Regions from separate parts of the Gottfriedia sp. OAE603 genome, predicted to be linked through region 1. Evidence: a T-box and tRNA genes for the amino acid it is inferred to sense, from the RefSeq annotation. Region 1 holds a T-box; the other holds one or more tRNA genes.
The links. The T-box of region 1 lies ahead of proS (proline--tRNA ligase). A T-box ahead of a tRNA ligase gene usually reads a tRNA of that ligase, here a tRNA-Pro.
Positions count from the first base shown of each region.

Region 2: it encodes a tRNA-Pro, which carries the amino acid that the T-box ahead of proS (proline--tRNA ligase) is inferred to sense. The anticodon was not compared.

Region 1 is NZ_JBEUNN010000001.1:1,932,635-1,942,949, reverse strand. Features, by position in the region: gene ABID96_RS09675 (ATP-grasp domain-containing protein) at 36-1,304, opposite strand; gene ABID96_RS09670 (helix-turn-helix domain-containing protein) at 1,511-2,755, shown strand; gene ABID96_RS09665 (hypothetical protein) at 2,758-2,913, shown strand; gene proS (proline--tRNA ligase) at 2,955-4,388, opposite strand; T-box leader at 4,529-4,739, opposite strand; gene ABID96_RS09655 (DMT family transporter) at 4,812-5,732, opposite strand; gene ABID96_RS09650 (DUF3900 domain-containing protein) at 6,008-7,066, shown strand; gene ABID96_RS09645 (hypothetical protein) at 7,603-7,911, shown strand; gene ltaE (low-specificity L-threonine aldolase) at 7,968-9,008, opposite strand; gene ABID96_RS09635 (helix-turn-helix domain-containing protein) at 9,116-10,120, opposite strand.
Region 2 is NZ_JBEUNN010000001.1:3,876,832-3,896,683, forward strand. Features, by position in the region: gene ABID96_RS19435 (peptidoglycan recognition protein family protein) at 1-731, opposite strand, end outside; gene ABID96_RS19440 (hypothetical protein) at 877-1,191, opposite strand; gene ABID96_RS19445 (ATP-dependent DNA ligase) at 1,515-2,366, shown strand; gene groL (chaperonin GroEL) at 2,469-4,094, opposite strand; gene groES (co-chaperone GroES) at 4,152-4,436, opposite strand; gene ABID96_RS19460 (CPBP family intramembrane glutamic endopeptidase) at 4,713-5,399, shown strand; gene ABID96_RS19465 (redox-sensing transcriptional repressor Rex) at 5,435-6,061, opposite strand; gene ABID96_RS19470 (ABC transporter ATP-binding protein) at 6,230-8,158, shown strand; gene tsaD (tRNA (adenosine(37)-N6)-threonylcarbamoyltransferase complex transferase subunit TsaD) at 8,377-9,402, opposite strand; gene rimI (ribosomal protein S18-alanine N-acetyltransferase) at 9,386-9,850, opposite strand; gene tsaB (tRNA (adenosine(37)-N6)-threonylcarbamoyltransferase complex dimerization subunit type 1 TsaB) at 9,860-10,552, opposite strand; gene tsaE (tRNA (adenosine(37)-N6)-threonylcarbamoyltransferase complex ATPase subunit type 1 TsaE) at 10,533-11,000, opposite strand; tRNA gene ABID96_RS19495 (tRNA-Asp) at 11,215-11,290, opposite strand; tRNA gene ABID96_RS19500 (tRNA-Met) at 11,294-11,370, opposite strand; rRNA gene rrf (5S ribosomal RNA) at 11,413-11,528, opposite strand; rRNA gene ABID96_RS19510 (23S ribosomal RNA) at 11,581-14,520, opposite strand; rRNA gene ABID96_RS19515 (16S ribosomal RNA) at 14,672-16,221, opposite strand; tRNA gene ABID96_RS19520 (tRNA-Gly) at 16,304-16,377, opposite strand; tRNA gene ABID96_RS19525 (tRNA-Pro) at 16,383-16,459, opposite strand; tRNA gene ABID96_RS19530 (tRNA-Arg) at 16,465-16,541, opposite strand; tRNA gene ABID96_RS19535 (tRNA-Leu) at 17,011-17,093, opposite strand; tRNA gene ABID96_RS19540 (tRNA-Lys) at 17,108-17,180, opposite strand; tRNA gene ABID96_RS19545 (tRNA-Gln) at 17,287-17,361, opposite strand; tRNA gene ABID96_RS19550 (tRNA-Gln) at 17,553-17,627, opposite strand; tRNA gene ABID96_RS19555 (tRNA-Asp) at 17,828-17,903, opposite strand; tRNA gene ABID96_RS19560 (tRNA-Val) at 17,917-17,992, opposite strand; tRNA gene ABID96_RS19565 (tRNA-Glu) at 18,005-18,079, opposite strand; tRNA gene ABID96_RS19570 (tRNA-Ser) at 18,087-18,177, opposite strand; tRNA gene ABID96_RS19575 (tRNA-Asn) at 18,185-18,259, opposite strand; gene ABID96_RS19580 (SprT family protein) at 18,345-18,800, opposite strand; gene cmpA (cortex morphogenetic protein CmpA) at 19,120-19,230, shown strand; gene ABID96_RS19590 (Tex family protein) at 19,220-19,852, opposite strand, start outside.

The DNA of each region.
Region 1 (10,315 bases):
AAAATTATATCTTCTGATTTTCACTTAATTTTAATTTAGCGAACGATGCCTCGAACACTTAAAAACATTAATAGATTCTTAATGGCTTTTTGAGCTGTTAGTAAGGCCTGATCTGCGTGAGAATGAATAGTTCTAACAAAGGCGATTCTAGAATATGAGCTTTTCAGTTTACTAACATGAATTCCATCTGAAATGAGCTGACTGAATTCAGCAACCCCTTCCATATTTTTAATTTCATCTTTATTTTGAATTGTTTCAAGGACTCCATCAAAATTAACAAAAGAATACCAAATTGCGGAGGTTTTCCTTTCTTCATTCACTGAATTTAAATGATTTACTAACTTTTCTTTTATTGATATCCCTGCTTCTTGTTCCACTAAATATTGAATGCAATCAATTCCTATTGAATCATAAATTAATTCTGGTAATTTATCACTAGGTGGTCTTAATTGTGTTTCAATGATTTTAGGTCCATCAATTGTATAAATGATATCTGTGTGTGTAATACCATATTCAATATTTAATGCATCTAAAAATTTGAATGTATATTGCTTAATTTTATTTTCGATATGAAGTGGTAAATCTGCTGGAAAAACATGACCAATCTCAACCTTGCTATCTTGGTCTACATGCTTTTCTACAATACCAATCATAAAATGTTCACCATTTTCCGAAATTACTTCAACGCTAAATTCTTGTCCAACTAAAAGGGGTTCAACCATTAGAGTCGAATAATCAAGACGAGGAGCTGCAGCTAATTCGGAAAACTCCATTGCTTCCTCTATGTCGTCTTCCGTATAAATAACGGAAATACCTGTACTTGCTTTCCCTTTTGATGGCTTTAATATTAATGGATAACCTACTTTAGTAGCAAATGTTTTAATTTCCTCTACTGATTGGATAAGTTCACAAGGAATGTCTTCAAACTGTAAAGCCTCTAATCTTTTTCTCATTTTATATTTATTATTAACCCAATCAATTGTACTTGGATGATGAAATTGAATATTAAGTGCTGATGCGATTGTACATGCTTTATCTTGATCCAATTCTTCAAAAGAAGAAACATGGTGAATTGGATTTAATCTATGAAGATTCTTTGCATATTCTATCCACATTTCTGGGGTAGAATCATCCTTCATCACAATAATTGACTCATGACAATGCGCTCTATGTAAAAACGGTAGCTCAGATGCTCTACAAATTACACTAGTTCGAATAGTAGATTGTATCTCACTAAATTTAGAGGAATAATTAGATGTACCTATAATTAGTATATGTTTTTTTGCTTCGACTAGATTTTCCATTAAAAATCCTCCTTCGTAAAACAAATTAGATACTGAATATTTAGTCATATTAATCTATTTATATACGTTTCAACCTAAAATATTATGAATATTGGCGAAAAAACGATATTTTTGTAGAAAAATATACAAATAGCTCATGACTTTTATTAATAATTAGACTAAAATAGAATTAAATTTCTGTAAATTGGGGTTTTGGAGTGGAATATATGTTCGATAAAGGATCAATTATTCAATATTTTCGTCAAAAAAAAGGACTCACACAAGAAGAACTTGGTCATGGAATCTGTTCGAAGACTCATTTAAGTAAAATTGAAAGAGGTCTTACTGAAGTTTCTGATGAAACTATTTCCCTACTTTGCGCTCGAATGGGATTTGATATTGATGAAGAAATTGGGATGCTTCAAAAGGTTGAAAAGATGCTTGAATCCTTACAAAAACTGATTATTTTTCAAGATAAAGAAAAAGCTCATGCCATTTTAAGTGAACTTGAAAAGCAAGAATTTAATTACATTACACCCTTACATATTCGATATTTATTAATAAAAACTAGACAATTACTACTAGATCACCAATTAGAAGATGCAAAAAAAATATTATTCTCAAAAGAAATTCAAAATCAAAAAATACCCCAACTTGAGAAGAATTTACTAAATCATACTCTTGGCATATACTATATACAGACATATGAACTACATAAGTCAATTGAGTTTTTAAAAAAGGTATCTTTAGAATCATATAATAATCCTGAAATTCATTACCACCTTGCACTAGCATATTGTCATTTAAACGCACATATTTCTTCATATCATCATTGTCAAAAAGCAAAGGAATTTTTTGTTTATACAAATAATTATCAAAGATTACTAGACACAGAAACGATTGCTTTAATACTTCTTGAAGAAGAAACACATCTTCTTTTCAGCGAAATTGAATCGAGATATGAAAACTTATTAGACTCAGTTAGAATCATAAAAGATCAAGAAAGGGAAGCGTTTTTATTACATAACTTTGCTTATCAACTATATAAATTTAAGAAATATAGTGAAGCACGCAATTTTTACGAACGCGCCCTGACTTTAGCACCAAAAGAAAATGTAAACTATCTAACTGCTCTTTTTGGCTATATGCGATGTCTATATACAGGAAATTTGGCAGATGAAATCACTATTAAAGGGATTATTAAAGAAGGTATAGAAGAAGCTAAAATTAAAAACTTAGATTATTATTTACTGTTATTTTCTTTATACCACTATAAGTTAAATAATGATGAATTATTATATTTTAGTTATTTAAAAGATAGTGTTTTACCATATTTATATGAAGTCAAAAATAGAGAATTTTTCGTTCCTTTATCAAAAGAATATATTCAATATTTGATTTCTAAAAATGATGGGCAATCTTTACTAGATTTTTTAAGTATTTATCAAATTAACTATACATTGGAGGACTAAGAATGAAAAAATTAATTTTAATTGTAGCCTTATCAGTAATAGTAACTTCATTTACATTCTTATCAAATGAATCAAGTTCAAGTTCAACTGCCTCACTTTCAAAATATGAAAATGATTATGTATATCCTTTAAGTAATCGTATTTTACCTGGAGGCTGAAAAAAGAAAAACACGAATCAATCGATTCGTGTTTTTTCTTTTTAATATGCCTTACCCCAATAAACCATTGTTTCTGTTTTCTTACCGCAGCATACACACTCTTCAGAGATTTGCTCTTGTTCAAATGGCATACATCTTGAAGTTAATCCAGCCTCTTCTTTAATTTTTTCTTCACATGCTAATTCTTTACACCACATTGCTTTAATGAAGCCTTGTTTGTCATCGCTTAATTGTTTTAGTTCGTTAAATGTTGTTGCTTTGTATGTTTTTTCAGTTCGATTTTTTAGTGCTTTTTCATATAAAGATTGTTGGATTTCTTCTAATATTGTTGTGATTGTTTCTTCTAAAGAATCTAATGATACGAAAATTTTTTCACGTGTATCTCTTCTTACTATTACCGCTTGGTTTTTTTCGATATCTTTTGGTCCAATTTCAACGCGAACTGGGATCCCTTTCATTTCATATTCATTAAATTTCCAACCTGGCATTTTATCAGAAATATCGATTTTCACGCGTGCAACTTTGGAAATTCGTTTTTGTAGCTCTTTCGCTTTTTCTATTACGCCATCTTTATGTTGTGCGATTGGAATAACCATTACTTGTGTTGGTGCTACTTTTGGTGGTAAAACTAATCCACTGTTATCACCATGTACCATGATTAGTGCACCGATTACCCTAGTAGTCATCCCCCATGAAGTTTGGTGAACATATTGTCTTTTAGAATTTTTATCTGTGTATTGGATGTTAAAAGCTTTTGCAAATCCATCTCCAAAGTTATGTGATGTACCACTTTGAAGTGCTTTTCCGTCATGCATTAAACTCTCAATTGTATATGTTGCCTTTGCTCCTGCAAATTTTTCTTTTTCTGTTTTTTGGCCTTTTATAACTGGAATAGCTAAAAAGTTTTCTAAGAAATCTGCATAAACGTTTAGCATTTGAATTGTTTCTTCTTGTGCTTCCTCAGCAGTTGCATGAGCTGTATGCCCTTCTTGCCATAAAAACTCAGTTGTTCTTAAGAATGGTCTTGTTGTCTTTTCCCAACGTACCACAGAACACCATTGGTTATATAGTTTTGGAAGATCATTATAGCTCTCAATGACCTTCGAATAATGTTCACAAAATAATGTTTCTGAGGTTGGACGAACCGCAAGTGGCTCTGCTAATTCATCATGTCCACCATGTGTAACCCAAGCTAATTCTGGTGCAAAACCTTCGACATGATCAGCCTCTTTTTGTAATAATGACTTTGGTATAAACATTGGCATATATACATTTTCGTGATCAGTTTGTTTAAATTGTGTATCTAATTCTTTTTGGATGTTCTCCCATATCGCATAACCGTATGGTCTTAAAATCATACACCCTTTTACGCTTGAATAGTCTACTAATTCGGCTTTTTTTACGATGTCTGTATACCATTGTGAAAAATCAACATCCATATCTGTAATCGCTTCTACAAATTTTTTTGTACTCATGTTTTCTACCCCTTATCAAATTTTTTATACAAAAAAACACCGAGAATAATCGAAAGGGACCATTCTCGGCGTTACCACCCTAATTATTATGTAGAAATGAAAATGATAAGTAAGATAAATAAAAAACGCCATGAATGACCTAAAGGGACCATCCATGGCGTTACCACCCTACTTATTATGTAAATTGCTACATAATCTCTTAACATCTTTAACGGGAAAACCGCTGTAGCCTACTCTAGTTCGGTACAGTGACTCCAAGGCTGGTTCAGTTTACATACTTTAGGAATTTTCACCACCCATTCCCTCTCTAAAAAAGCTGTTAAACTTACTATTCCTTTTCTAAGTCGTTTATTAATTTAAAAATATAATACGTTAAGTTATAACATCTGTCAATGAGGCCAATACCCATTTTTACATTTTTTTCTACATTTCTTTATAAATTGCTTCTTCTTTTACATTTTTTGCTCGTTTTGGCATCGGAACTTCAGATAATAACATACCACCAACGATAAATGTTCCACCAATTAGAGTATGTGAAGTTAAAGTTTCTCCTCCAAATACTACTGCAGTAATAGCAGCAAAAACAGGTTCTAATATGAAAATAAGAGCTGCTTTTGTAGATGAGATATGTTTTTGTGCAAACATTTGAACCCAAAACGCTATACTTGTACAGAAAATAGCAGTTACGATTACCGCGAATATAAATGTTGAGTTTGTAAATAGTTCCTTTGATAAAGGTGTTTTAGGAAGTTCAAAAATAAATGCTGAGATTGTACTAAAAATACCAACTGTTGCTAGTTGAATCGTTGTAAATGTAAGTGCGTCCATTTGTTTCGTAAATTTACCAGTTAAAATGATATGAATGGCAAATGCAATTGCACCAAAAAGTGTTAAAACATCACCGATATTAACTGACAAACGATTACCTAATGTTAAAAAGCTTAATCCAAAAAGAGCAATGAAACATGCGATTACTGTCGCCCAATTTGAACGTTCGCGGTAAAATACATATAAAAATACTGGAACTAATACAACACATAAGCCTGTAATAAACCCTGATTTAGAAGATGTTGTATAAATAAGTCCAAAAGTTTGTAGTAAATAACCTGAAAACAACATAAATCCGATTCCACTAGTGATAAGAACCTGTTTTAATGTGATACCATTCTTTTGTTTTCTTCTTAATAGAAAGGGTAAAAGGATTAAAGTTGCTAGGATGAAACGAAATGCATTAAACGTGAACGGTTCTACAAACTCAATTGCATTTTGTACGACAACAAATGTTGTCCCCCAGAGTAGTGTTACTATGATTAGTGAAATGGTAGCAATTCTTTCAATTTTCAATCTCTCATACCCCTTTTCTTTGACTTACTTCCCCCAATTACAGAAAAAAGAGATGTGACATAACACATCTCAGTAATTATGATTGCAAATAGACGTCTCAATTAATTATATACTCTATTTTACCATAATGTGAGGGCTTTTTGTCTTAATGAATTAAATTTCGATTGTTTTACAAATAGCTTAATTCACTTATGTAAATTCGCACTATCTTCACATTGACTGAAGTGAGTCACCTATCTATACTTAAATACAGAATAAAGAAAAAGGTGATTTTATTGGATTTTGAAATAACATTTCTATCATTTTATGTAGTAACAGTTGAAGGTAAAGGAGATCAATCTGATAAACGCTATAAACATTTTCAAACAATAGATGAGAATATGTATGAAGAAAGTGCTTTAAAAGGCTTTTTAGACGGGGAGCTTGCTCGAATCGTTAATCGAAAAGTTGAACGACACGCTAAAAATGATACAGTTCCGACTAAATTAGGACATTTTATCGTAGAAGAAAATCATTCGCTAGATTCGAATCCAAATTATAATTTATTTCAAAGAATACGTCATGCAAAAACTACTGAAGAATTTAAAGCTGCCAATGAGACATTAGTTATTAATTATGTAGATACGAGTGCAGTTCGTGGTGGAGCATTCTTAGTGATACAAGCAAAATTAAGAAAGTATTACGATGATCCGATTGTTTTTGTATTAAAATGCGATTTTGAACCGAAAGTTGCTTCCATTTCAGATGAATCTACTTTAATCAAAACGGTAGAAATGGCGATTACAACGAAAAATATGAAATCGATTCAATATCCATACATGGAAGAATTAGGTTTATTATCTGAAAGTGAATTAAAAATTCATCAAGCATCTCACGCTCGTTATTTTGAGGACTTCTTAAAATTTGTTTCATACGCTGAATCTATGCCAGAAATCGTAAAGTCACAAGTTATGACGATGGTTTATGACCGAATCGACGAGGTATTTGAAGAAGAAAGTGAAGAAAGACAACAATTTGAAGCTGCAATGGAGGTTTGGGCAGCAAGCCCTAAGCGAGAAATTCAAGAGCATTTCTCTTCCGAAGAAGTAATAGAAGCAGCTGCACAAATCGTAGAACATACACCTGAAATTGAATTAGCATTTAAGGCTGATCATTTTTCAATAAAAGGAATGCTAGCAGACTTTGGAGAAAATTTACACATCGCAAAAGTAAATGGTCGCTATGTTGTTATGTTAGAAGCCGATACTCTACAATTTGAAAAGGGCTTCTCCCCTATTGAATTTTTAAAACCTGATGAAATTCACCATGTCATTGATAAGATTAAACAAAAATAAAAGAGCCTAATGGCTCTTTTTTTAATAATTGATAAATGAACTGATAATACATAATACAAACAAGACAAGCGCGTAATATCTAAATTTCACAGGTTTATTGTATTTACCTAAGAGTTTTTCAAGAAACCTATCACAAATTTTTAAGATAAAAACGCCGATTGTTACTTTTATAATTATATAGATAATATCATAATACCAATGAACGAATTTCCTCTCACTAGTAATTTGAATTAATAAGAAAAAAATGCTAAACAATATTAAATAACTTACATCCATTTCCTTTTTATTAAACAACCACTTATTTAATCGTTTTATATAAGTTATAACATTCACCACCAAAGTAAATATATATTATTAATTTTAATTAGAATATAATAATTTTCTATTGTTTCAGATTGTTACACAACAAAATTTTCAAGAAAATATGTTACTTCCTTTCTTAATGAAAAAATTCGCTTAGGCATTAGCCGTTTCCTTCCGCATTTTGACTACATATTGTATTTTGTATTACCGAAAAAGGAAGGAGCGACTTTTATATGTATCAGTATCCTAATTACTATCCGTATAATCCGCAGACGGTTTATCAACAACCTCAATATAATCAATACTCACATGCAACTTGGGAAGATCAATATGATATAGAAAGACAACCACAGCAAATTCAAAATCTTACTAGACGCGTTAATGAATTAGAAAGACGCGTAAATCAATTAAATGAAACTGTTAATCGACTTCAACAAACTTCAGAGCGTCATACATTCCGTTTAAATAGGTTGAATCAACGCTTACGTCGAGTTGAACAAAGATTAAACATACCATTCACTGCATCTGAAGATGGATTTTAAAAAACAAAAAACTATAAAAAAGAGAGTAACCCACTCTCTTTTTTTTATGTTTTTATTTACTCATCTATTAAAATACTTTGCATTAGCTTAATGACTTTATCAATGTCTTGTTTCGTAACCCAGTAATGTGTTGCAAATCTCATACTCCCATTTTCATCAGGTGCAAAGATCGTAATATCATTTTCTTTAAATATTTGTTCAATTTCTTCTGGAGTTCTATTCGTACTTTCAATTTGAAAGAATACTAAATTAATATGATTATTTGTTGAATCTACTTTTAAACCTGGAATTTCTTTTAATCCATTAGCTAAATAAATAGCATTTTCATGATCTTCATGTAATCTAGTCGTCATTTTCTCTAGAGCTATAATTCCAGCTGCAGCTAGGAATCCAGACTGTCTCCACCCGCCGCCTAATAATTTACGCTTTTTCTTCGCTTTTTCAATAAATTCAGTACTTCCTGCTAATATTGAACCAACTGGAGCACATAAACCTTTCGATAAACAAAACATTACACTGTCACTATACTGGGTGATTTCTTTCACATCAGTGCCTAAATATGTTGCCGCATTAAAAACTCTTGCGCCATCTAAATGGATTGGTATATTTTTTTCTTTGGCAATCCAATATACTTCTTTCATATAATCAATATCAACTACAGCGCCATTGGAGTATGCATTTTCTAAACAAATTAAAGAAGTTTCGGGAAAATGCAAATCTTCAGGACGAATTGACTGTTTTATTTTTTGAAGGTCCATTTTCCCTGAAACAGTTTGAAGAGTTCGTAAATGTACACCCGCAATAATTGAAGACGCTCCTACTTCATGTTCGAATATATGACAGTCCTCACCTAATATTACCTCAGTTCCACGATCGCAATGTGTAAATAAAGCCAATTGATTTCCAAATGTGCCACTAGGGACAAAAAGTGCAGCCTCTTTACCAATCATAGATGCCGCTAGTTTTTCTAGTTTTTGAACAGTTGGATCATCACTATAAACATCATCTCCAACCTCTGCATGAAACATTGCCTGTCTCATTTCATCAGTAGGTTGTGAAACCGTATCACTTCTTAAGTCAATTAAACGTGATTTCATATTTTATCTCCTAACTCAATAAATTTCAGAATAATCTAAAATGACCTATCAGACGCATCGAGATTGAATTTAACGTAATATCATACATTCATTACTCTATAAAATACTTACGAAAAGTCTAGTTTTTTTTCATACTCAGCTAAACCTAAACGGATCAATTTTTCTGTGACTTCTTCAATACCTAACTGGTGATTTAAAGCAATTTGCTTTATTTTCGCTTTCATAGAATCTTCTACAAATGTGGTTAATTGTTCTTGATTACTTGAAAAAATAATTAATCCTGGTCTAGAAGATAATTTCCCATCCTGCAAACAATTTTGTAGGATTTCAAAATCTTGCTCTAAACGATCAGCTTGATATTGTAATTTAACCGGTTTTAACTCTGCAATAATTGTGTTTCCATCAATATATAGATTCATATTTTGAACCCCAATTTTTTGATAAAATGTATCGATTAAATTAAAAATAGGCGCATTGATTGATTGAGGAAAAGGAAAACGAAAAACAATATTTCCCCTCTTTGTACTATGTTTAACCTGCTTCAGCTCATACGCTCTATAAAAGCCACGTTCTATAAGCTCCTCTTGGTTTAGAAATTCACCCATATTTGTTTTTGCTACACAATCTCCAGCTTCATTTAATTCAATAATTCTTGCTTTTTCATTTGAATCCCTTTTTAAATATAACCCAAATAAACAGTATAATAGGTCCTTTGAAAAGTATCTTTTTCTATTTTGATTACTTAGAAATATAGATTGAAGTTTATAAACTTCATCTGAAGGGATAAATGACGTATTTCTCCCCTTAATAAATACTTTTTCGGATGATAGTTTCCCTGTTTTTATATATTGATGGATCGTTGCTTTTGATACTCCTAATTGATTAGTTGCCTCTAATACTGTCATTCCTGTTGGTCTTTTTTCAGTAGACTGCAATCTATCAATCTCATCGCGATAAAATTTCATCGTACCATCTATTTGCCAATCCTCATAAACTAGTTTCAGTTTACCATTTTTCACATAATTATATATCGTTTGCTTAGACAAACCAAGTATTTCTACAGCTTCATTTGTCGTCAAAACTTCTCTTTCGAATTGTACATTTTCAGACATGGTATGTACCTTCCTTTTATCATTTACAGCTTATTTCCTTCTATTATATCATATATATTCAACAAATTATTACTTAGTTGTTCCACACCTTAACATTCCGTATATATATTTAGTAATAATAAATAATACAAAGTTTTATTTAAATAGAATAATATTGTATTTTTCTATTTAAAATGAAAAGTATATAATATAATT
Region 2 (19,852 bases), 1.9 Mb from region 1:
GCTGCTAATCCGTTCTTTAATTGGAAATTTTTAACTACTTTTTCTGTATTTGGACCAAATATCCCATCTGCTGTTATTTTAAGTTTTTGCTGAACTTTTTTTACAGTTGATCCTCTAGATCCCTCTTTTAATATTCCTTTATACGGAATAGAATCTTTTTGGCTAGTAGATATTGGTTTTTTAAGTGGATTTAAGATTTCTCTAACCTGTGCTTTGAAATCATTAAATTTTTCTGGATCATCCACAAATGGTTTTGGACAAAGTTTGTGTGTTACATCATAATGTCTAACAACATCATTTTCATCTAATTTATAAGCTTTACATAACGCAGCAATCACTGTTGCAGCTCTCTTTATTGTAGCTGATGAGATACTACCGTCTCTCTCAACACACATTTCAACGCCTACTGATAATAAATTAGCATTTGGGGCTAACTCTGGTACACCTCGAAATACTTCACCACGACTATTTCTTTCATACTGGTCGTTTGCATGATAAGCTACTTCATCAAAAGGTATAATACAAATTGCTTCATTAGGATCTACAAAAATATGGGCAGATGCATATGTTTTATTTTTTATAGCTGTACCATTAAAGTACCTTTGATGGTTTTCAGCACTCGCTCCAGGGTTAGCCGTCCAATGTAACACGATTTTTTTAATAGCTTTTAACTTTATAGACGGTCTTGTATATTTGTTGATTGTAATAAAGTCATTTTTCCAAAGTGCCATATCTAAAGCTCCCTCTTTATTTATTCAAGCATGATATACTTACTTTTTATGCTTGTACTCACATACTAATAAAATATTCAAAATGCAAAAATTGGTGACAAATAAAAAGAGGAGAGCATTTAGCCCTCCTTTGATTCCTTTTGTATTATTTTGTTTTAACTGGCTTTACATAAATTGCTTGTGACGAATGAATTGAAATACATCCGTCCAAATCTTTTTCATTTAGTAAGCCCAGATTTATGGCTGATTTTATTTTATCACCATCTGGTTTTTTAATAACTTGAACTAAATCAGTTAATTTTAGTTCCTCAAGTTTACTTACTGTTTCTGCGTCATTAAACTTCTCTTTCTTTCTAATGATTCGCTCTAATTTCAAATTATTGATCACAAACTCGCCTTTTTCATTCTCACCAAATTGATGATCAAGAAAACCATGAAATACTTTTTGTAATTGCTCCATTTGATTTTCAATGTTTTTTCTTTTTTTGACTCAAATCATAATACTCGTTTAACATAAGCTCTGTTATTCTAAAACTACTTTTTTTCCCCATTTCTTTTCACCACATTTCACAGTAGATAATTTAATTTTATTGTGAAAGAAGACAAGTTATGACTTGAAATAGGGATAATATATCAGTAAATTAACTAATGAAGATAAAAATATAAAAACTTATAAAAAGAAACACTTGAACGAAAATTTATATAAATTAACTCAAAAACTAAAAAAATGGGAAGGATACTAGATTATGTATATTAACATTAATCAAGTGAGTGGATTAAAACATGTTTATTGAGCCAATGTTATTACAAACTGCTGACAACCCATTTGATTCTGATGAGCATTACTTCGAATTAAAATCTAATGGTGTTCGATTACTACTGGAACGAGAAAATGGATTAAATAAACTTTACACAGAAAATGGTACGGAATTAACAGGTAGAATACCTGAACTAGATATTCTTGAATTAGATGATTGCTATTTAGATGGCGTACTCGTTTGTTACAACGACGGTAAAGAGGATTATGAAGCAGCTTTAAATCGAGTAAATACGATTCAAGAACATAAAATTATTCAAGGAAGTAAAGAGTACCCATTAACATACATCGTTTTTGATATATTACGAATTAGAAAACGAAATTTGATGAAAGAACCTTTATCAACTAGAAAACAAATTCTTGCCGACGAACTGAAAGACCAACAATTCATTAAAAAAAGCTTCTTTATTGAGTCAGACGGTATAGCGTTGTTTGAACAAATTAAAGAGCTTGGCCTTGAAGGAATTGTCGCGAAATCAAAAGATTCTTTTTATATACCAGCTCACCGATCTTTGAATTGGTTAAAAGTTATTAATTGGAAGTACAATGTTTACTACATTACAGGATATAAAAAACAAGGTATGGGATTATTAATCTCTGAATATAAAAACAATCAATTTGAAAATGTTGGCGTAGTAGAGTTTGGAATGAATAATGGACAAAGAAAAGCATTTTTCAGCGTTACAAAACATATAAAAACAGGCGAAGACAAAATCTACACCTATGTTGAACCTTTTATCAAATGTAAAATTAAAAATAGAGGTCAGTTAAGCAATGGCGAGTTAATTGATCCTATATTTGATGATTTTATCGTATAAATGAAGATACCCCCTTGATTATTCAAGGGGGATTTCTTTTTTAGAGTAATATAGTAAAACCCCGTAAACAGTGTTTACGGGGTTTTTATTAAGGGGATGATATTACATCATGCCGCCCATTCCCATGCCGCCCATGTCAGGCATTGCAGGAGCATTTTTCTCAGGGATGTCAGCTACAACAGCTTCAGTTGTTAAGAACATAGCAGAAACAGATGCTGCATTTTGAAGTGCAGAACGTGTTACTTTAGTTGGGTCAACGATTCCTTCTTCAATCATGTTTACCCATTGTCCGTTAGCAGCATTGAAACCAACGCCAACTTCAGCAGATTTTAATTTCTCGATGATTACTGATCCTTCTAAACCAGCATTTGTTGCAATTTGACGTACTGGTGCTTCAAGCGCACGTAATACGATGTTAATACCTGTAGCAACATCACCTTCAGCTTCAATTGCAGCAACTTTATTATATACGCTCATTAATGCAGTACCACCACCAGCTACAATACCTTCTTCTACTGCAGCACGTGTTGAGTTTAAAGCATCTTCAATACGTAATTTACGTTCTTTTAGCTCAGTTTCAGTTGCAGCGCCAACTTTAATTACTGCTACACCACCTGCTAATTTTGCAAGACGTTCTTGTAATTTTTCACGGTCAAATTCAGAAGTAGTTTCTTCTAATTGAGCACGAATTAAACCAATACGTCTTTGGATTGCTTCAGTTTCACCAGCACCTTCAACGATTGTTGTATTTTCTTTTGTTACAACAACTTTAGAAGCACGGCCTAATTGAGTAATATTAGTCGTTTTAAGATCTAATCCTAATTCTTCTGTAATTACTTCACCGCCAGTTAATACTGCGATATCTTCTAACATTGCTTTACGACGGTCACCAAATCCTGGAGCTTTTACAGTTACAGCATTAAATGTACCACGTAATTTGTTAACGATGATTGTAGCTTGCGCTTCACCTTCAACATCTTCAGCAATGATTAATAATGGTTTACCTTGTTGAACAACTTGTTCAAGAACTGGTAAGATTTCTTGGATATTTGTTACTTTTTTATCTGTAATTAAAATATATGGGTTTTCTAATTCAGCTACCATTTTATCTGAATTTGTAACCATGTAAGGTGAAGAGTATCCACGGTCAAATTGCATACCTTCTACTACTTCTAATTCTGTTGTGAAACCTTTTGATTCTTCAAGTGTAATAACACCGTCGTTACCAACACGTTCCATTGCTTCAGCGATTAAGTCGCCTACTTCTGGATCAGCTGAAGAGATTGCTGCAACTTGTGCAATAGACTCTTTGCCTTCAATTGGTTTAGAGATAGCTTTTAACTCTTCAAGTGCAACAGCAACTGCTTTTTCGATACCTTTACGGATACCCATTGGGTTTGCACCAGCTGTTACGTTTTTAAGACCTTCACGAATCATCGCTTGTGCTAATACTGTTGCAGTTGTTGTACCGTCCCCAGCAATTTCATTTGTTTTGCTAGCAACCTCTGCTACTAATTTAGCGCCCATGTTTTCAAACGCATCTTCTAATTCGATTTCTTTAGCGATTGTTACACCATCATTTGTAATTAACGGAGAACCAAATTTTTTCTCAAGAACTACGTTACGTCCTTTTGGTCCTAATGTTACTTTTACAGCATCAGCTAAAGCATCTACACCACGTAGCATTGCGCGACGTGCTTCTTCACCAAATCTAATGTCCTTTGCCATTAAAATGACCTCCTTAAAATTTTAAAAATTATTTTATAAACTAAGTATTTTATTTAATTAACCTATAATTGCAAGAATATCGTTTTCGCGAAGTACAAGGTATTCTGTACCACTGTATTTAACTTCAGTACCAGAGTATTTAGAGAAGATGATGCGGTCACCTACAGATACTTCTAAAGCAACGCGCTCGCCGTTTTCAAGTACACGTCCAGTACCTACTGCAACAACTTTGCCCTCTTGTGGCTTTTCTTGTGCACTACCTGGTAATACGATACCGCTAGCAGTTTTTTCTTCAGACTCAACAAGCTCAATTACAACACGATCACCTAATGGTTTTAACATGTGTAATACCTCCTCAATAATCTAATCATTATTTTTTAGCACTCATTAATATTGAGTGCTAACACAATTATTAGTTTAAATAATATCATGAGATTTTGCAAGTCCGAAGCTAGCACTTTTCTTGTCGAAATTTATTAATTTTAATTTACGTATTTTAAAGAAGTTTAATAAAAATATGTAAATACCTTTTAAGAACCATCTTAAACGAGTACAATAATGTACATGTTGTTATAAACCTTTGGGTTATGAAAATATCAACACAAAGGAGTTATCGTTTTGAAAACAAGAGATTTATGGATTTTATTAACGTATGTTTTGATTCAGTATTCTGGATTGTATGGTGTTCGTTTTCTATTAAATAGTAGTTTATATGAAGGCTTAGACAAAGAAACAGCCAAAATCGAAGCAGTGGGTTTATGGGGATGCATTAGTTTTATTACAGGTCTTCTAGTTATTTTAATTTTATTAAGAGGTCCAATCTCTATTGGAATAAAAAACCTTTCGTCTAGTTTTACGCTGACAATATTAAAATGGGCTTTAATTGGTTATGCTGTCACAATGTTTACTCAAATTGTGTGTAATCTCATTTTAATTTTAGTTTTTGATTTAGATAAAGGGTCAGAAAACACGCAGAACATTATTCAAATCGCTAAGCTAAACCCTGCCTTTATCGTCATTCCAAGTTTAATTGCACCGATATTGGAAGAAATCGTATTCCGTCGTATTATTTTTAAAAAGCTATTTGAACGTTTTCCATTTATTGTTTCTGCTGGAATTAGCTCAGTTATTTTTGCGTTCATGCACGGTGACCTGCCATTCTTTTTATCTTATTTTCTAATCGGATTTATATTTTGTTACCTATATAAACGAACAAATTCAATTTTAGTTCCAATTTTAACTCATATGTTCATGAACTCATTTGTCGTATTTCAACAAATTAAATTGTTTCATTTCATCTATTAAAAAAACCCCCATGGAAATGGGGGTTTTTAATTTACTTATTGTTGTAAGAAGTATGCTAATGTTTGTAACTCAACAGCTAAATCAATATGATGTATTCGAATATGTTCCGGAACACTAATACGTGCAGGCGTAAAATTCAAAATACCTCTTATATTTTTACCTTTTAAACGGTCTGCAATCGACTGTGCGACTTGAGCAGGAACAGTTAGAATGACGATTTGAATATCATCGTTCATTATTTCTTCTAATTTATCAAGATTATAGACTGGAACTCCACCTATTTCTGTTCCAATCTTCATTGGGTCGATATCAAACGCCATTTCAATCTTTGTATTATTGTTTTTTATAAAATTATAATGTAAAAATGCGGTTCCTAAATTCCCCACACCGATTAACGCTACTTTCATTACTTCGTGTTGGTTAAGCGCTTTCGAAAAAAATGTTAATAAATAATTTACATTATAGCCATACCCTTTTTTTCCTAAGGCACCAAAATACGAAAAATCTCTTCTAATTGTAGCGGAATCTACTTTTACTGCTTCACTTAACTCTGCTGAAGAAACTCTTTGTTTACCTGATAAAGACAAATTCTTTATAAAACGGTAATATAAAGGTAGACGTTTAGCAGTAGCTTGTGGAATTTTAATTTGTTCCGACTCCATTTTACAATCCCCCACTTACTGTTACTGTAATTCTTTTTACTATATTGTGTAAATAGCCTTCATTTTAGTAATAAAGTACTTGTTCTACTGTAAAATATACACTATATTTATGAATTTTGACAGTAAACAGTTTAATAGATAAAAAATTTTGCAATGAGGTGAAATATCTTGATCCTATTACAAGTTAATAATGTCTCCAAATATTTTGGTAGTGACATTATACTTTCAAATATTAAGTTAGAAGTTCAGACGAATGATCGAGTAGCAATTGTTGGTCGAAATGGTGCTGGTAAGTCTACTCTTTTAAAAATTATTGCCGGTGAAATATCTTATGATGGTGGAGAATTAATTAAACCAAAAGATGTCACGATTGGATATCTAGCTCAAAACTCTGGCTTACAAAGTGATCGCTCAATTTGGGAAGAATACTATTCTGTTTTTAGCCATTTGGTAGAAATGCAGGATAACATGAGAAAGCTAGAACATAAAATGACCCAAGAAGATGTTTATTCAAATCAAACAGTTTACGACAAAATTGTGAACGAATATGATCATCTTCAATTTACATTTAAAGAAAGTGGCGGATATCAATTTGAAGCAGATATTCGTTCAATTATTAGTGGTCTTGGCTTTTCAAATGAAGATTACAATACAAAAATATCATCATTAAGTGGTGGTCAGAAAACGAGACTGGCATTAGGTAAGCTATTACTAACAAAGCCTGATTTATTAATTCTGGACGAGCCTACGAACCATTTAGACATTGATACACTTAGCTGGCTTGAACGTTATTTACAATCCTACCCTGGCGCTGTATTAATCGTGTCACATGATCGCTATTTTCTTGATCAAGTTGTAAATATCGTTTATGAGATTTCAAACCACAAGCATCAAAGATATGTGGGGAATTATAGTAAGCATTTAGAACTTAAAGCTGCTCAATACGAACAAGACTTAAAACAGTTTGAGAAACAACAAGAACAAATCGCCAAGCTCGAAGATTTTGTTCAGAGAAATATCGCTCGCGCTTCTACTACTAAAAGAGCGCAAAGCCGTCGAAAACAACTAGATCGAATGGTCAGAGTAGATAAACCACAAGGAGACGAGTCTTCTGCCAATTTTTCTTTTACAATAGATAAACAAAGTGGAAATGATGTACTTAACGTTAGAGACCTTTTCATTGGTTACGACCGTGTACCGACTATAGATCAGTCAATGCAGTTTGTCCTTAATCGTGGAGATAGTGTTGCCCTAGTAGGACCAAATGGAGTTGGAAAATCAACATTACTTAAAACGATTATTGGCGATTTAGAAAAACTACAAGGCAGTATAGATTTCGGAGCAAATGTATTTATTGGTTACTATGATCAAGAACAAGCTAAATTAACATCGAACAAAAGAGTTCTTGATGAGTTATGGGATGATTATCCGTTAAAGACTGAACAAGAAATTAGAACAATCTTAGGTAACTTTTTATTCTCTGGAGATGATGTCACGAAAAATGTCTCATCTTTAAGTGGTGGTGAGAAAGCTAGATTGGCTCTTGCAAAGCTTATGATGAAAAAAGCAAATTTCTTAATTCTAGATGAGCCAACGAACCACTTAGATTTGGATAGTAAGGAAGTATTAGAAAATGCTCTACTAGATTACCCAGGAACAATCTTATTCGTTTCCCATGATCGATACTTTATGAACAGATTATCCACAAAAACATTTGAACTTGCAAAAGAAGGTTTGACTCCTTATTTAGGCGATTATGATTATTATTTATTCAAGAAAAATGAAGCATATGAAAAAGAACTGGCTGAAAAGGAAAACGCTGAAATTCAGATTCGTCAATCCAGTCATCAACCAGTTTCAGATTATCAACAGGATAAAGAATTAAAGAAAAAGCTACGCCAAACACAACGTCGTATAGAAGAGATTGAAAGTAGTATTTCAAATATCGAGAAAGAAATTGAACAGATCGAACTTGAACTGTGTAAACCAGAAGTTTACGGAGATTTCCAACTCGTACAAGAACTAACCACTCAGAAAAATGATCATGAAACAAATTTAATGTCTCTTATGGAAGAATGGGAGAACTTACAAGAATAAACAAAAAACGGATACGCGAAAAGCGATCCGTTTTTTATTTATCTACATGTTTATCCACAAATAATTTAGTATTTTTAAGCTTTTACACAGACTTATGCACATTATCCACAGTTATTGTCTAAAGTTATACACATTATTGTTCACATAATGTTATTAAGTTGTAAACAAACTAAAAAGACTTATCCACATATTTTGTTGAAAATGTGAATAAGTCTTTCTTACATGTTTTCTAAATCTAAACCTGGATTACCATTTAAAGACAAGCTTGATAGTTTTCCTTGTTTGAAACGAACATACGCAGCTGCACCAATCATAGCAGCATTATCAGTGCAAAGTGAAAGTGGTGGAATGACTAACTCTTTATCACTAAATATACTCATTTCTTTTTGTAATGAAGCACGTAAACCTTTGTTTGCAGCAACTCCACCTGCTAACAATACTTGTTTTACATCATATTCTTTTGCTGCTTGAATTGTTTTCGTAACAATTACTTCTACAACACTTTCTTGAAAGCTTGCAGCAACATCTTCTGGGGATATCTCCACTCCACGTTGTTCAGCATTGTGCATATAATTAATAACAGCTGATTTCAATCCACTAAAGCTGAAATCGTAGCTACCTTCCTCTAACCAAGCTCTAGGAAAAGGAATATTTGCACTTCCTTCTTGCGCCAAACGATCAATATGTGGACCACCTGGATAAGGAAGCTTTAATGTTCTAGCTACTTTGTCATAAGCTTCTCCAGCTGCATCATCTCTTGTTTCACCAATTACTTCAAATTCTCCGTCTTCTTTCATATAAACAAGCTCAGTATGCCCTCCGGAGACCACAAGTGCCAATAAAGGGAAATGCAATTCCTGTATAAGTCGATTAGCATAAATATGACCTGCAATATGATGTACACCAATTAGAGGTAAATCATGTGCAAAAGCAATTGCTTTCGCAGCATTAACGCCAATAAGTAAAGCTCCAACTAAACCTGGACCTTCTGTTACCGCAATCGCTGATAAGTCTGTGTATTCAACATTTGCTTTTGACATGGCCTCTTCTATAACTAATGTAATTTGCTCAACATGTAATCTTGAAGCAACCTCGGGTACTACACCACCAAATCGCTTATGGATATCGATTTGAGTTGAGACAATATTACTTAATATTTCATTACCATTCTTAATAACAGCTGCTGATGTCTCATCACAGCTAGTTTCAATAGCAAGAATTAAACAATTATCTTTTATGATCATTTATATTCACCCACATTACTAAAGCATCCTCATAATTATCTGTATAATAACTTTTACGAATTCCTCCATCTTGGAATCCAAGCTTACGATATAATCCCTTTGCAACATCATTTGAAACCCTTACTTCTAATGTTAATGTTTCCGCACCAAGTTCACGAGCAGTGTCCATTACTGCAAGAAGCAATTTTTCGCCAAGACCATTACCACGATACTCCGGCAATATAGCAATATTCGTTATATGACCTTCATCGATAATTACCCATAATCCACAGTATCCAATGATTTCTTTGTCAACCTCCGCTACAACATAATGAGCAAATTGATTTGTATGTAACTCATTATAAAACGCATCATATGTCCATGGTGTTGCAAATGACTTTTTTTCTATTTCCATTATTTGATTTAAATCTTCTTCTCTCATTTGTCGAAAAGCAACTGATGAAATCATAACATCCTCCTACTTTTCTTGGTCTGCTAACCAATTTGCTTCAGCTTCAGATAATCTTAAATACTCAGGTGCAAATTCATGCACAGATTCTTCCTTTTCCTCAAGACTACAGTTAAATAATTCACTTGGTCTTTGGTTGTTTAAATTATTCGTAGCAAATATTGCTCGTTCATTTAGTTGTTCAATAATGTAATCCTTATGAATCGCAACATCATTGCCAACGAAAAGAATTGGCTCATTCAGTGACTTTAATTTTTCCATCCAAACACTTCGATCTATATTACATTCGTTTAAAATACTTGAAGTTTCATTCCCTCTAAAATCATAAAGCCCTGTAAACAATAAATTTCTTCTCGCATCAAATATTGGACAAACTAGCCCTTCAAAGTAACGACCATTTGACGCCAATGCCTTTAAACTAGATACACCTACGATCGGTATATTTAATGAAAAAGCTAGTGTTTTCGCTACTGTAACACCAATTCTTACACCAGTGTACGATCCAGGTCCTTTTGCAACTACAATCTTTGTTAATTCCTTAGGTTTAATGTTACATTCCTTCATTAAAGCATCAATTGCAGGCATTAAACGTACGGAATGATTTTTATTTATAAATGTAATAGTTTCACCAATAACTGATTCATCCTTTAAAAGACTAATACCCATTACATTTGTTGAAGTATCAATTGCTAAAACGGTCATCTTTTATTAACTCCTTGCAAACAAATTCATACCTTGCTCCTTTAGGGAATAAAGTAATCATTCTACCATTTTCTTTATGTGTAATAACAATTTTCAAGAATTCATTTGGTAAGTAATCTGAAATTAAATGTGCCCATTCTACTACACAAACACCTTCACCCATAAAATATTCATCAAAGCCTAAATCCTCGTTACTTCCTTCTAAACGATAAACATCCATATGGTATAGTGGAATTCTACCTTTATATTCTTTTATTATATTAAATGTAGGGCTGTTAACTGTTCTTTTTACGCCAAGTCCTTTTGCAAATCCTTTCGTAAAAGTTGTTTTGCCAGCACCCAAGTCACCTTCTAATAAAATAACATCTTTCTGTTGAACTATTTCACCAAGAAAATATGCAATTTGCTGCGTTTCTTCCTCGGTATTTGTATGTAAAACAATTTCCAATTACTTCACCACCAAAAAATTCATACTCGTCTATTCTAACTTTGCCATATTATATCATTTCAAAACATTAAGGGATTGTCAAACAGTAATAATTCCTAATACTTAAGAATGTTACAAAATTTATAACGACTCTTCATTGCCTATTGAAACGATAATGCTGTTTTATATATAAAAAAAAACGAAACAAATTGTTTCGTTTTAAAATTCATATGTATGGCGGTCCCGACCGGGATCGAACCGGCGATCTCCTGCGTGACAGGCAGGCATGTTAACCGCTACACCACGGGACCATTTGGTTGCGGGGACAGGATTTGAACCTGCGACCTTCGGGTTATGAGCCCGACGAGCTACCAGACTGCTCCACCCCGCGATAATTTGGATACTAATTAATTTAGATCCTTAAAAAAATAAAACCAGGCGACGTTCTACTCTCACAGGGGGAAACCCCCAACTACCATCGACGCTGAAGAGCTTAACTGCCGTGTTCGGTATGGGAACGGGTGTGACCTCTTCGCCTTAATCACCTGATTTATTTGTGGGTTTGTACCCTCAAAACTAGATAATGTCATTATCAAACTTGTTAGTTAAGTCCTCGACCGATTAGTATCAGTCAGCTCCACGTGTCACCACGCTTCCACCTCTGACCTATCAACCTGATCATCTCTCAGGGGTCTTACTAGCTTAACGCTATGGGAAATCTCATCTTGAGGGGGGCTTCATGCTTAGATGCTTTCAGCACTTATCCCTTCCACACATAGCTACCCAGCCATGCTCTTGGCAGAACAACTGGTACACCAGCGGTGTGTCCATCCCGGTCCTCTCGTACTAAGGACAGCTCCTCTCAAATTTCCTGCGCCCACGACGGATAGGGACCGAACTGTCTCACGACGTTCTGAACCCAGCTCGCGTACCGCTTTAATGGGCGAACAGCCCAACCCTTGGGACCGACTACAGCCCCAGGATGCGATGAGCCGACATCGAGGTGCCAAACCTCCCCGTCGATGTGGACTCTTGGGGGAGATAAGCCTGTTATCCCCGGGGTAGCTTTTATCCGTTGAGCGATGGCCCTTCCATGCGGAACCACCGGATCACTAAGCCCGACTTTCGTCCCTGCTCGACTTGTAGGTCTCGCAGTCAAGCTCCCTTATGCCTTTACACTCTTCGAATGATTTCCAACCATTCTGAGGGAACCTTTGGGCGCCTCCGTTACTCTTTAGGAGGCGACCGCCCCAGTCAAACTGCCCACCTGACACTGTCTCCGAGCCGGATAACGGCTCTAGGTTAGAATTTCAATACAGCCAGGGTAGTATCCCACCGACGCCTCCACCGAAGCTGGCGCTCCGGCTTCTCAGGCTCCTACCTATCCTGTACAAGCTGTACCAAAATTCAATATCAAGCTGCAGTAAAGCTCCACGGGGTCTTTCCGTCCTGTCGCGGGTAACCTGCATCTTCACAGGTACTATAATTTCACCGAGTCTATGGTTGAGACAGTGCCCAAATCGTTACGCCTTTCGTGCGGGTCGGAACTTACCCGACAAGGAATTTCGCTACCTTAGGACCGTTATAGTTACGGCCGCCGTTTACTGGGGCTTCAATTCAGAGCTTCTCCCGTAAGGGATAACCCCTCCTCTTAACCTTCCAGCACCGGGCAGGCGTCAGCCCCTATACTTCGCCTTACGGCTTCGCAGAGACCTGTGTTTTTGCTAAACAGTCGCTTGGGCCTTTTCACTGCGGCTCTCCCGGGCTTGCACCCAAAAGAGCACCCCTTCTCCCGAAGTTACGGGGTCATTTTGCCGAGTTCCTTAACCATAGTTCTCTCGCTCACCTTAGGATTCTCTCCTCGCCTACCTGTGTCGGTTTGCGGTACAGGCACCTATTTCCTCGCTAGAAGCTTTTCTTGGCAGCGTAGAATCAGGAACTTCGGTACTATATTTCCCTCGCCATCACAACTCAGCCTTAACGATGTGCGGATTTGCCTACACATCAGCCTAATTGCTTGGACGCGCATATCCAGCAGCGCGCTTACCCTATCTTTCTGCGTCCCTCCATTGCTCAAACGGAAATCAGGTGGTACAGGAATATCAACCTGTTGTCCATCGCCTACGCCTGTCGGCCTCGGCTTAGGTCCTGACTAACCCTGGGAGGACGAGCCTTCCCCAGGAAACCTTAGGCATACGGTGGACGGGATTCTCACCCGTCTTTCGCTACTCATACCGGCATTCTCACTTCTAAGCGCTCCACCAGTCCTTACGATCTAGCTTCAACGCCCTTAGAACGCTCCCCTACCACTGATACCATACGGTATCAATCCGCAGCTTCGGTGATACGTTTAGCCCCGTTACATTTTCGGCGCAGAGTCACTCGACCAGTGAGCTATTACGCACTCTTTAAATGGTGGCTGCTTCTAAGCCAACATCCTGGTTGTCTAAGCAACTCCACATCCTTTTCCACTTAACGTATACTTTGGGACCTTAGCTGGCGGTCTGGGCTGTTTCCCTCTTGACCACGGATCTTATCACTCGTAGTCTGACTCCTATGGATAAGTCATTGGCATTCGGAGTTTGACTGAATTCGGTAACCCGTTGGGGGCCCCTAGTCCAATCAGTGCTCTACCTCCAAGACTCTAACACATAAGGCTAGCCCTAAAGCTATTTCGGGGAGAACCAGCTATCTCCGAGTTCGATTGGAATTTCTCCGCTACCCACACCTCATCCCCGCACTTTTCAACGTGCGTGGGTTCGGACCTCCATTCAGTGTTACCTGAACTTCATCCTGGACATGGGTAGATCACTCGGTTTCGGGTCTACGACCACGTACTATATCGCCCTATTCAGACTCGCTTTCGCTGCGGCTCCGTCTCTTCAACTTAACCTTGCACGGGATCGTAACTCGCCGGTTCATTCTACAAAAGGCACGCCATCACTCATTAACGAGCTCTGACTATTTGTAAGCACACGGTTTCAGGTTCTCTTTCACTCCCCTTCCGGGGTGCTTTTCACCTTTCCCTCACGGTACTGGTTCACTATCGGTCACTAGGTAGTATTTAGCCTTGGGAGATGGTCCTCCCAGATTCCGACGGAATTTCACGTGTTCCGCCGTACTCAGGATCCACTCAAGAGGGAACGAGGTTTCAACTACAGGGTTTTTACCTTCTTCGACGGACCTTTCCAGGTCGCTTCATTTACCCCGTTCCTTTGTAACTCCGTATAGAGTGTCCTACAACCCCAAGAGGCAAGCCTCTTGGTTTGGGCTATCTTCCGTTTCGCTCGCCGCTACTCAGGAAATCGCATTTTGCTTTCTGTTCCTCCAGGTACTTAGATGTTTCAGTTCCCTGGGTCTGTCCTCAGTACCCTATGTATTCAGGTAAAGATACTACTCCATTACGAGTAGTGGGTTCCCCCATTCGGAAATCTCCGGATCAAAGCTTACTTACAGCTCCCCGAAGCATATCGGTGTTAGTCCCGTCCTTCATCGACTCCTAGTGCCAAGGCATCCACCGTGCGCCCTTTCTAACTTAACTAATTTTAAAACTTAAATTAAACTTACGCAGTTTAATGAATGACATTATCTAGTTTTCAAGGTACAAATTGAGAGTGAACTCTCAAAACTAAACAAAACAATGAAGAAACATCTTTTCATGCATGAACCAACGGTTCATGATGTCTCCATAGAAAGGAGGTGATCCAGCCGCACCTTCCGATACGGCTACCTTGTTACGACTTCACCCCAATCATCTGTCCCACCTTAGGCGGCTGGCCCCTAAAAGGTTACCCCACCGACTTCGGGTGTTACAAACTCTCGTGGTGTGACGGGCGGTGTGTACAAGGCCCGGGAACGTATTCACCGCGGCATGCTGATCCGCGATTACTAGTGATTCCGGCTTCATGTAGGCGAGTTGCAGCCTACAATCCGAACTGAGAATAGTTTTATGGGATTAGCTCCACCTCGCGGTCTTGCAACCCTTTGTACTATCCATTGTAGCACGTGTGTAGCCCAGGTCATAAGGGGCATGATGATTTGACGTCATCCCCACCTTCCTCCGGTTTGTCACCGGCAGTCACCTTAGAGTGCCCAACTGAATGCTGGCAACTAAGATCAAGGGTTGCGCTCGTTGCGGGACTTAACCCAACATCTCACGACACGAGCTGACGACAACCATGCACCACCTGTCACTCTGTCCCCGAAGGGAAAGCCCTATCTCTAGGGTTGTCAGAGGATGTCAAGACCTGGTAAGGTTCTTCGCGTTGCTTCGAATTAAACCACATGCTCCACCACTTGTGCGGGCCCCCGTCAATTCCTTTGAGTTTCAGTCTTGCGACCGTACTCCCCAGGCGGAGTGCTTAATGCGTTAACTTCAGCACTAAAGGGCGGAAACCCTCTAACACTTAGCACTCATCGTTTACAGCGTGGACTACCAGGGTATCTAATCCTGTTTGCTCCCCACGCTTTCGCGCCTCAGCGTCAGTTACAGACCAGAAAGTCGCCTTCGCCACTGGTGTTCCTCCAAATCTCTACGCATTTCACCGCTACACTTGGAATTCCACTTTCCTCTTCTGCACTCAAGTTTCCCAGTTTCCAATGACCCTCCCCGGTTGAGCCGGGGGCTTTCACATCAGACTTAAGAAACCGCCTGCGCGCGCTTTACGCCCAATAATTCCGGACAACGCTTGCCACCTACGTATTACCGCGGCTGCTGGCACGTAGTTAGCCGTGGCTTTCTGGTTAGGTACCGTCAAGGTGCCAGCTTATTTAACTAGCACTTGTTCTTCCCTAACAACAGAACTTTACGACCCGAAGGCCTTCATCGTTCACGCGGCGTTGCTCCGTCAGACTTTCGTCCATTGCGGAAGATTCCCTACTGCTGCCTCCCGTAGGAGTCTGGGCCGTGTCTCAGTCCCAGTGTGGCCGATCACCCTCTCAGGTCGGCTACGCATCGTCGCCTTGGTGAGCCGTTACCTCACCAACTAGCTAATGCGCCGCGGGCCCATCTGTAAGTGATAGCCGAAGCCATCTTTCAATAAAGGAACAGGAGTTCCTTTATGTCATCCGGTATTAGCTCCGGTTTCCCGAAGTTATCCCAGTCTTACAGGTAGGTTGCCCACGTGTTACTCACCCGTCCGCCGCTAACCTGCAGGAGCAAGCTCCTACAAGTCCGCTCGACTTGCATGTATTAGGCACGCCGCCAGCGTTCGTCCTGAGCCAGGATCAAACTCTCCATAATAGTTAAGTTTAAATCTTGTATTGCTCAAAAAACTAATAATTGACGTTTTACTTCATGTTTTGTTTAGTTTTCAAAGTTCAAATGGAGCGGGTGATGGGAATCGAACCCACGACCGAAGCTTGGAAGGCTTCTATTTTACCATTAAACTACACCCGCGAAGATGGTCGGGAAGACAGGATTTGAACCTGCGACCCCCTGGTCCCAAACCAGGTGCTCTACCAAGCTGAGCCACTTCCCGTAATATGGCGCGCCCGAAAGGACTCGAACCCATAACCTTTTGATCCGTAGTCAAACGCTCTATCCAATTGAGCTACGGGCGCATATTGTGTTGTCACTTCGTTAGCGACTTTTATAGTATATAATAACTACTACTGGAAGTCAACATCTTTTTAAAGTTTATTTATCTTAAACTTAGTAAGCTTACTACGATAAGCTTCTGATGACTTCGTTAAGTTCTAACGGGAACTTTATCTATATTAAAGCACTATGAACACAAAGTCAACATAATTTAAAAGAAAAATTAACTTTTATTGAAATAAGTTATATTCACTAAATAGAATGTGACTTTGAAGTGCTTAGTTTACGAAGTTAGCGTTAATTTATGCAATGTACTCTAAAGAATTTACTTAGGGTTTGAGAAGAAACTATATTATAGAAGTAAATATTAAACAAACCTTAATCCACCCAATAAATCATTTGAATTATAGGTATTGGTACTGATCAAACAACTATAAAATACAAAAAAGACAATCTACATGCTGTAGATTGTCTGGTTATATACATATAAGATGCGGCCGAGAGGACTTGAACCTCCACGGAGAAACCTCCACTAGGCCCTCAACCTAGCGCGTCTGCCATTCCGCCACGACCGCAAATAAACAAAAAGTGAGCCATGAAGGATTCGAACCTTCGACCCTCTGATTAAAAGTCAGATGCTCTACCTACTGAGCTAATGGCTCGTAATAAAGATAATATTACAAGTATCACAATTACTACACTTTTGAATGACTTAGAAGTCTATTTGGTCGTGCTATCGCACTAGAGCATTGCTCATAAAAAAGATAATGGCTGGGCTACCTGGATTCGAACCAGGGCATGACGGAATCAAAATCCGTTGCCTTACCGCTTGGCTATAGCCCATTGATTAAACTACATGAATCAAACTACTATGAATTCGCTACATGAACCCGCTCCGCAGGATTTTCTTTATGTTGTATTGCTCTAACCTCTTGAATTACTCCTCAAGATAAAGACAATCCGACATCTGTAAAAGCAGAATTTAAAATTCGTACTTAAATGTCACATTTCAACATTTCTTACAAATAGGTAAATGGCTGGGCTACCTGGATTCGAACCAGGGCATGACGGAATCAAAATCCGTTGCCTTACCGCTTGGCTATAGCCCATTGATTAAACTACATGAATCAAACTACTATGAATTTGCTACATGAACCTGCTTCGCAGGATTTTCTTTATGTTGTATTGAATCCACCTCTTGAATTACTCCTCAAGATATACACAATCAGACACCTAAATGACAATAAATTAGCCACCCAAAATATTATCTCCAAAAAAAAGAAAAAATACTACAATATGTAGTAAATAATGGCGGTCCCGACCGGGATCGAACCGGCGATCTCCTGCGTGACAGGCAGGCATGTTAACCGCTACACCACGGGACCGTATAAAATTAAATGGTGGAGGATGACGGGCTCGAACCGCCGACCCCCTGCTTGTAAGGCAGGTGCTCTCCCAGCTGAGCTAATCCTCCGTAATATAAAAATGGTGACCCGTACGGGATTCGAACCCGTGTTACCGCCGTGAAAGGGCGGTGTCTTAACCGCTTGACCAACGGGCCTTATGTATGGCAGAGAAGAAGGGATTCGAACCCTCGCACCGCGTTAACGATCTACACCCTTAGCAGGGGCGCCCCTTGAGCCACTTGGGTACTTCTCTAAAATAATGGCTCCGCAGGTAGGATTCGAACCTACGACCACTCGGTTAACAGCCGAGTGCTCTACCACTGAGCTACTGCGGAATAATATAAATTATTCATCAACACTTTCTGGTAAGTGGTGACAAGTAATAATATAAACTATGAATATATAGCCTGTCAATACTATTTATAACTGTTTTAATGTACTTTTGCATATTCCACAAACAAACCGTTTCAAGTCAACTTTTCTCTTTCGTAAATACGTTTGCCCACATTTTGTACAAATGTAACGATACTTATAAGGTACAATCCTTTTTTTAGTTGTTGCCGTTAAAGGTTTGCAGTACCTTGGTGCACCAACCTGTTTTAATAAATCTTTAAAATCCTTGTCCTCATGCTTATATCCTTTTTTCATTATGTGTAGATGATAATGGCATAATTCATGTAAGATAATACCCTTTAATTCTTCAATTCCATGTTCTTGGAAATACAATTTATTTAATTCAACATTGCTTGTTTTTAATAAATATCGTCCACCTGTAGTTCGTAATCTAGCATTAAAAGTAGCTTGATGTAAAAATGGACGGTTAAAATGTTTCAATGATAATTCTTCAACTAATTTTTGTAGTATTTCGTTTTCCATCCTCATATCTTCCCTTAACTGATTCTATATTCCTTATTTCTTTTTGTATTAACTAATATACAACTCACATTTTTCTAGGTATCTGCATACATTAAACTTACAAATGAGAATTTCAAAGATCATAATCGTACAATTTATACTAAATGAGTTGCTCTTAGTAAATCTCTCTACAATGGCGTAAAATTTATGTTTAAATGAACAATTTCGTTATCCTTTTTATAAAGGTATTAGAAGGTTACCCCTCACTCATTTAATATGTCGCCCATCTCCAATTAAAAGATGGGCGAAGATTTTTAAGCTGGAGGTTTTTCATATGGTTATGCCAAGTTGGCTGAAAACCCAAATGCAAAAAGCTTTTTATGAAAAAAACCGCTATCAAATAAAATTATTAAATCAATGCTGGTTTTACTATCAAAAAATTAAGCTTTGACTGTTTCTTTTGATTCAATCGGAAGCATTGACAAGCCTACTCTTTGCTTTTTTTGATCTACTTCAGCAATCCAAACTTTTACTACTTGTCCGACAGATACTACATCTAATGGATGTTTGATAAATTTACTACTCATTCGTGATATATGAACAAGGCCATCATTTTTTAAACCGATATCTACGAATGCTCCAAAATCAACAACGTTTCTAACAGTACCTTCTAACTGCATGCCAATTTTCAAATCTTCTATATTTAGTACATCTTGTCGTAATAATGGTGCTGCTAATTCATCACGTAAATCTCTTTCTGGCTGCATTAAGGAATTTAATATATCTTTTAAGGTAATTTCACCAATATCTAGTTGGCTTGAAGTTTCTTCTATATTTAAAGCTTTTATTTTATCTTTTAATTCATTTGAGCCAAGTTGACTTGAAGACATATTTAATTGCTTCAATAATTTTTTAACCTGTCCATAGTTTTCAGGGTGAATACCAGTACGATCTAGCGGCTCGTCACCTTCAAGCACACGCAAAAAGCCTATACATTGTTCATATGTTTTCGCACCAAGGCGAGGTATTGTTTTCAATTCTTTTCTGTTTGCAATCTTACCTTTTTCATCACG